DNA from 2 places in the Blastococcus sp. Marseille-P5729 genome. Region 1 is predicted to be linked to the other one. Evidence: riboswitches for the same ligand, from Rfam matches in the RefSeq annotation. Region 1 holds a riboswitch; the other holds the start of a gene.
What was found. Region 1 has a riboswitch for S-adenosylmethionine ahead of DAA40_RS11970 (bifunctional o-acetylhomoserine/o-acetylserine sulfhydrylase). Riboswitches for the same ligand answer to the same signal wherever they lie in the genome.
Positions count from the first base shown of each region.

Region 2: it holds a riboswitch for S-adenosylmethionine, as region 1 does, so the genes downstream of both, DAA40_RS12405 (LLM class flavin-dependent oxidoreductase) here and DAA40_RS11970 (bifunctional o-acetylhomoserine/o-acetylserine sulfhydrylase) in region 1, are expected to answer to the same signal.

Region 1 covers NZ_OMPO01000002.1:710,842-714,239, reverse strand. Annotated here, with positions in the region: gene DAA40_RS11970 (bifunctional o-acetylhomoserine/o-acetylserine sulfhydrylase) at 169-1,485, opposite strand; SAM riboswitch class IV at 1,532-1,648, opposite strand; gene DAA40_RS11965 (cold-shock protein) at 2,040-2,243, shown strand; gene DAA40_RS11960 (transglutaminase family protein) at 2,347-3,147, opposite strand; gene DAA40_RS11955 (amidase) at 3,208-3,398, opposite strand, start outside.
Region 2 covers NZ_OMPO01000002.1:812,202-815,599, reverse strand. Annotated here, with positions in the region: gene DAA40_RS12410 (NtaA/DmoA family FMN-dependent monooxygenase) at 1-16, opposite strand, end outside; gene DAA40_RS12405 (LLM class flavin-dependent oxidoreductase) at 36-1,271, opposite strand; SAM riboswitch class IV at 1,563-1,677, opposite strand; one part of gene DAA40_RS12400 (IS3 family transposase) at 2,035-3,026, opposite strand; one part of gene DAA40_RS12400 (IS3 family transposase) at 3,026-3,314, opposite strand.

The DNA.
Region 1 (3,398 bases):
CCCCTCTGGCCGGGGAAGCCCCGCTAGCAGCGCCACCGCCGGCGCCCCGGGGTCGTCCGAGCAGGCCGGCAGAGTTGTAATGCAGAGGGTTGCACGTGGCCGAAGGAGACGACCCGCCGCGGCACCGGTCCTCGGTGCCGCGGCGGGTCGCAGTGCTGCGATCTGAGGCTACTTCGCGGCGGCGAAGCCGGTCTCGAGGTCGGCGATGATGTCGTCGATGCCCTCGATGCCGACGGCCAGCCGGACCAGGCCCGGGGTGACGCCGGCGGCGATCAGCTCCTGCTCGTTGAGCTGGCTGTGGGTGGTCGAGGCCGGGTGGATCACCAGTGAGCGGACGTCGCCGATGTTCGCCACGTGGCTGTGCAGCTGGAGCGCGTCGACGAACTTCTTGCCCGCCTCGATGCCGCCGGCGATCTCGAACGCGAGGACGGCGCCGGCGCCCTTGGGCGTGTACTTCTGCGCGAGGTCGTAGTACTTCGACGACTCGAGCGAGGCCCAGGTGACGCTCAGGACCTGGTCGTGCTTCTCGAGGAACTCCGCGACCTTGCGGGTGTTCTCCAGGTGCCGCTCGACGCGCAGGCTAAGGGTCTCCAGGCCCTGCGCGATCAGGAAGGCGTTGAACGGCGAGACCGCGGGACCGATGTCGCGTAGCAGCTGCACCCGGGCCTTGAGGATGAAGGACAGGTTGGCGCCGAAGGCCGACCCGACACCGAGGTCGCGGGCATAGACCAGGCCGTTGTAGGACGGGTCGGGCTGGTTGTAGTTCGGGAAGCGCTCGGGGTACTGCGCGTAGTCGAACGAGCCGCCGTCCACGATGACGCCGGCGATCGACGTGCCGTGGCCACCGAGGTACTTGGTGGCCGAGTGGATGACGTAGTCCGCGCCGTGCTTCAGCGGGTTGAGCACGTACGGTGTCGCGATCGTGTTGTCGACGATGAACGGGACGCCGGCCTCGTGAGCGATCGCGCCGATCGCCTCGATGTCGAGGATCTGGCCCGACGGGTTGGCGATCGACTCGCCGAACAACAGCTTGGTCTTCGGGGTGATCGCCGACTTCCAGGACTCGGGATCGGTCGGGTCCTCGACGAAGATCGTCTCGATTCCCATCTTCGGCAGCGTGTGCTTGAACAGGTTGTAGGTGCCGCCGTACAGCGACGGCGAGGCGACGATCTGATCGCCCGCCTCGGCGATGTTCAGGATCGCCAGCGTCTCGGCCGACTGGCCCGAGGCCAGCAGCAGGGCGCCGACACCGCCCTCCAGGGCGGCGATGCGGTCTTCGACGGCTGCCTGCGTGGGATTCGTGATGCGCGTGTAGATCGGGCCCAGCTCGCTGAGGGCGAACCGGTTGGCCGCCTGCTCGGCGTCCTTGAAGACGTATGAGGTCGTCTGGTAGATCGGCAGCGCCCGGGCGCCGGTCTCGTCGAGGGACTGGCCCGCGTGGATCTGCTTGGTCTCGAACGCCCAGTTGTCGGGCTGAGTGCTCATGGGTTAGGTGTCTCCCGTGTGGTTAGGGGTCCTTCACGAATGAAAGAACCCGCGCTTGCAGGCGACCGGATCTGGTCGCTGCCTGGTCTTCACCCGGAGCACCCCACCGCAGGTGGAGGGTTGCCGTCCAGCAAGCCGGGGCTTGTCGCTGGAGCTCATGACCTGCCGACGAATGTACGGCATCTCGCGGATTAGCCCGCGACCGGGTCGCGATCCGAGGGACAGTGGGGCGGCCGCGGCACCTGGACCAGCGGCCGGCCTTACGCAGTAGGCGCTCAGGCGACCTCCGCCCTGTTCGCCCCGAGGTCGGGATGACGTTGTTGTTTTGTTACCGCACGTCAACTGGCGCCGTCAGGGAATGGTTGTAACGTGGCGATCGGTCGTAGTTCAGCAAGTCGGTGGGCGTCAGCCCGCTCGATCCTGGCGCGGACGCTGGTGTTCTGAAGCAGCTGGAGCCGTGTCATGGCAGGACCTGCAGGTAGTGCGGGGCGGAGCAAGACCCGGGCCCGGCAACCCCGCGGGGCCCGACCCAGCATGACAAAACAGGAGTGCACGTGGCACAAGGAACCGTGAAGTGGTTCAACGCGGAAAAGGGCTTCGGCTTCATTGCCGTCGACGGCGGCCAGGACGTCTTCGTTCATCACTCGGCCATCGTCATGGACGGCTACCGCGCGCTCGATGAGGGGCAGCGTGTGGAGTTCGAGGTGACACAGAGCGACAAGGGTCCGCAGGCGGACCAGGTTCGCGTCGTCGGCTGACGAGCCGGCAAGACCAAGATCCAACCGCAAGACCGCGGCCCGGGGGAGCTCGACTCCGCCGGGCCTCGATGTCTTCGCGGCCCGGTCACCGCAGCGGCCCGGCTCACAGCAGCGGGATGAGCGCCGTTGGATCCTCGATGGGCAGCTCCGGATCGACCGTGGCGGTGACCGTCATGTCGCCCATCTGCACACCGCCGCGCATCGTCGTCATGAACGCGGTGTCGGCGGCGTCCCGCCCGGTCGCGATCCGCAGCATGCTGGCGCGCGGCGCCAGCCCGGGGGCATCGACGATCCACCACTGCCCGTCGATGTAGGCCTCAGCCACGGCGTGGAAGTCCATCGGCTGCAGCCCGGGGGCGTAGACCGAGGTGAAGCGGGTCGGCACCGACAGCCCGCGCAGCAGCGTGACCACCAGGTGCGCGAAGTCGCGGCAGACGCCCTGCCGCTGCAGGAAGGTCTCCAGCGCGCCGTCGGTCACCCGCGACCAGCCGCTGAAATACTGCACGTTCTGGTTCACCCACTCGCGGACGGCGTTGACGAGGTCGTGCCCCTGCAGGCCCCCGAACAGCGCGGACGCGCTGTGGAAGAGCTCGTCGGACTCGCAGTACCGGCTCGGGCGGGCGTAGACGAACTCGGCGATGTCGTCATGCCAGGCCGCTCGCGCCTGCCCGTCGACCGTCGCCTGGTACTCGGCGACGAACTGCCCGGTGGGGATGCCGCGGCATACGTGCAGCCGCGTGCCGTCCGCCTCGACCACCTCGGTGAACTCCAGCGGCTGACCCTCCAGGGTCATCGAGAGACTCTCCTCGGCGATGTCCGGGCCGCGTGCGACGGCGATGGACAGCACGAGGTCGGTGGTGTCGACGATCTGCGCGTCGACGTGGGCGGAGACGGTTCGCTGCATGGGCTCCATCCTGCTCCGCCGGGACGAGCCCGTGGGTGTGAGGTCGGCCGCGCGGTCCCGTTACAGCGCCAGTCGGCGGCCGTGGTCGGACAGCGCCCGGAACCCGCCGGCCGCCTGCTCGTACGCCGCCGCCGCGCGCAGTACCAGCGCGTCGTCGTTGCGCCGGCCGATGATCTGCAGTCCTACCGGCAGCCCGTCCGAGAGCCCGCACGGCACGGACGCCGCCGGCTGCTGGGTCATGTTGAAGGCGG
Region 2 (3,398 bases), 100 kb from region 1:
GATTGCTGGTGCTCATGAAAGTGGTTCCCTTTCCCTTAGGCGATCGCGGCGTAGCGGTTGACCGCTACGGGGAGCCCGAGATGATCGCGGAGGGTGGTGGTCTCGTAGGTGTGGCGGAACGCGCCGGCCGACTGGAGAGCGGGGACGACGCCGCGGGTGATCGCGACGAGGTCGTCTGGTAGCACCGCGGGTCGCAACCGGAACCCGTCCAACCCGGCGTCCGCCCAGTCGACGAGCAGCGTTGCCAGCTGGTCGGGGGTAGTCGCGAGGATCGCGGCGTCGGAACGGAGCTTCTCGCCCGCGGTGTCGTCGAGGCGGCGCAGGCGGTCACGGGCGTCCTTCTCGGTGTCGCCCAGGACGACCAGCAGGTCTGCGTTGATCAGCAGCGGCGTACTGGTGCGGCCGACCGCTTGTTCGGCCGCGCGGACCTGCCCGATCAGGGCGGGCACGTCGTCGATGCCCTGCGGGGTGACGAAGACCAGGTCGGCGCCGCGAGCGGCCAGCTCGTAGGGGATATCGGCGTGCGCGAGAGCCGTCACGACCGGCTGGCCCTGCGGCGGGCGCGGTGTGATGGACGGGCCCTTGACGCTGAACTTCGACCCCTCGAAATCGATGTAGTGCAGCTTGTCGCGGTCGATGAAGCGGCCGGTCGCCTCGTCGCGGATCTCGGCGTCGTCCTCCCAGCTGTCCCACAGCCGGCGGACCACCTCGATCGAGTCGGCCGCCTCGTCGAACAGCTCGCGGATGGCCTGGCGGGAGTCCTCCTGGGTGGCCCAGTTTCGGTCGAGCTCGGGGATGTCGCGGCGGCCGAAGTGTGCGGCCTCGTGGGCGCGGCCGGAGACCTGCACCCGCCATCCGGCGCGGCCGCGGCTCGCGAAGTCCAGGGTGGCGATGGACTTGGAGATGTGGAACGGCTCGGTGTGGGTGGTGGTGACGGTGGGGACCAGGCCGATCGAGGAGGTGATGGGCCCGAGCGCCGCCGCGATCAGCGAGGCGTCGAGGCGCCCGCGTACCTGGTCGGTGCGGTGGTCGGGCGGCCCGCCGAAGTGGTCGGACTGGATGCCGAGGGAGTCCTCGATCGTCACGAAGTCGAGCAGGCCGCGCTCGGCTTCGGTGACGAGCTCTGCCCAGTAGGCGGTTGTGAACAGGTCGGCAGGACGGGCTCCGGGCTCACGCCAGGCGGCCGGATGCCACCCCGCGCCGTCGAGCGCGACAGAGAGGTTGATGTGTTCGGAGGAAGCGGACGGCGGGGTCGCCGGATTGTTGGACATGCGTGGAAGCACCTCAAGGTAGGAAGGCACATCACCGCTGCGTAAGGAATGCAGGAAGATCGCCGAAGCTGCCGAGGCGGCTACGACGAGACGGAACTATCCGTCAGGAGGTGATGTGTGGTGTGTAGGTCGGGCGGAACGCGCTCTTAGCGCGAACAGCGCATGCTGGCGACGAGCGCCAGATCGACGTACAGCCGCCAAGCGGCTTCGTGACCGGTCATCGGTCGTGAATGGGCGGTGCGAAAACCAGACGTGGCGTCCATGGCTGGTTTCTCCTAACCCGCGTGAGCGAACTCGTACTTGCCGGTCGCTGTTGCGATCCGGCCAGGTCTTCACCTGGAGCACCCCACCACGAGGCGGGGGTTGCCGATCGCCGAGCCAGGGCTTCGCGGCGATTCTCGTGACCTCGTTGAAGAGTAAACGAGCCTCGTTTCAGGGGCAAGTCATGTGCCCCAGATCACGGCGGGCGAGCATTCTGCCTACCCTGATGGGGTTGGGCCGCTGCTGATTGCGCGCAACCCCGACGAGGACTCCAGCCTGCCCTGTCTCGTGCGGATCCCGATCGGGCGACGGGATCGGTTCGTGCACGCGTTGATAGAACCACAAGCTTCCGTGTTCGTTCGGCCAGTTGAAACTAGGCCGGGTCGGCGCCAGACTGAGTAGAGACCGAATCCCGGTGCGCGCTGCCATGGACTGTGACTGGGCTCGAGCCGTAAGCAACATCGAGTCCCGGGTGAACCGCCCCGGCGTGTCCGGAGACTTTCTAGCTTGAGACTCCAACGGTTGCTGGGGTCTCGTGGTGAGCGTAGTGAGCGGCCTCTGCCTCGACGGGCGTGAGGTCGTCGCAGTACTCGTGGGGCCGGCGGTGGTTGTACCAGTCCACCCATTCAGCGGTGGCGACCTCGAGGTCGTCGAAGCCCTTCCACGGCCGCTGCTTCTTGACCAGCTCGGTCTTGTAAAGCCCGATGATCGATTCGGCCAGTGCGTTGTCGTAGGACGAGCCCACCGCGCCGGTCGAAGGCTTGATCCCGGCGGCGTCGAGCTTCTCGGAGTAGGCCACGGACAGGTACTGCGTGCCGTGGTCATGGTGCGCAACCAGTCCGGCCAGGTCACGCCCTTCGCGGCCGCGGGTCCAGATCGCCTGTTCAACGGCGTCCACGACGAGCTGGCTGGTCATCGTGGTCGCTACCGACCAGCCCAGGATCCGCCGGGCGTAGGCGTCGATCACGAACGCGGTGTAGCACCAGCCCGACCACGTCGAGCAGTAGGTGAAGTCCGCCACCCAGAGCCGATCGGGTGCTAACGGCCGGAAGCTCCGGTCGACGAGATCCAGTGGCTTCGGCGCCTTCGGGTCGCTGATCGTGGTGCGCTTGGCCTTGCCCCGCACCGCGCCGGCCAGGCCGAGCTCACCCATGAGCCGCTCCACGGTGCAGCGCGCGATCGGCGGCGCATCTGCGGCCCGCTCCCGGTTGAGCGTCAGCCACACCTTCCGCGCGCCGTAGACGCCGTAGTTCGCCGCGTGGACCTCGGCGACCTTCGGCTTCAGTTCCTCGTCGCGCACCTCGCGGGCGGTCGGCTTGCGGTGGCGGTGCTCGTAGTAGGTCGCGGGGGCGATCTTGGCGCCGAGCTCGGTGAGCGCGGCACAGATCGACTCGACACCCCATCGCAGACCGTCATCGTGGCGCTCACCGACGTGCTCGTCGATGTAGCGCACGATCAGCGCTGTGGCCGGTCGAGTTCGGCTGCGAAGAAAACCGACGCGCTCTTGAGAATCGCGTTGGCCCGCTTCAACTCGGCGTTCTCCCGCTTCAACCGCTTCAACTCCGCCGACTCCTCCGAGGTCACCCCGGGGCGCCTGCCGGCATCGACCTCGGCCTGCCGACACCACTTCCGGACCGTCTCCGGCGTCCCGACCCCGAGCAGTTCAGCGACCTTGCTCATCGCCGCCCATTCCGACTCGTGGTCGGCCCGAATCTCGGTGACCATCCGGACCGCCCGCTCACGCAGCTCGGCCGGGTACCTCTTCGACGTACTCCCAGACATGACTCCATCCTTCCCAAGGAACGGAGTCTCTGGACTTGCCGGGGCGGTTCATCGAGATCGTTGCCTGAAAAGGCAACAGGCTCG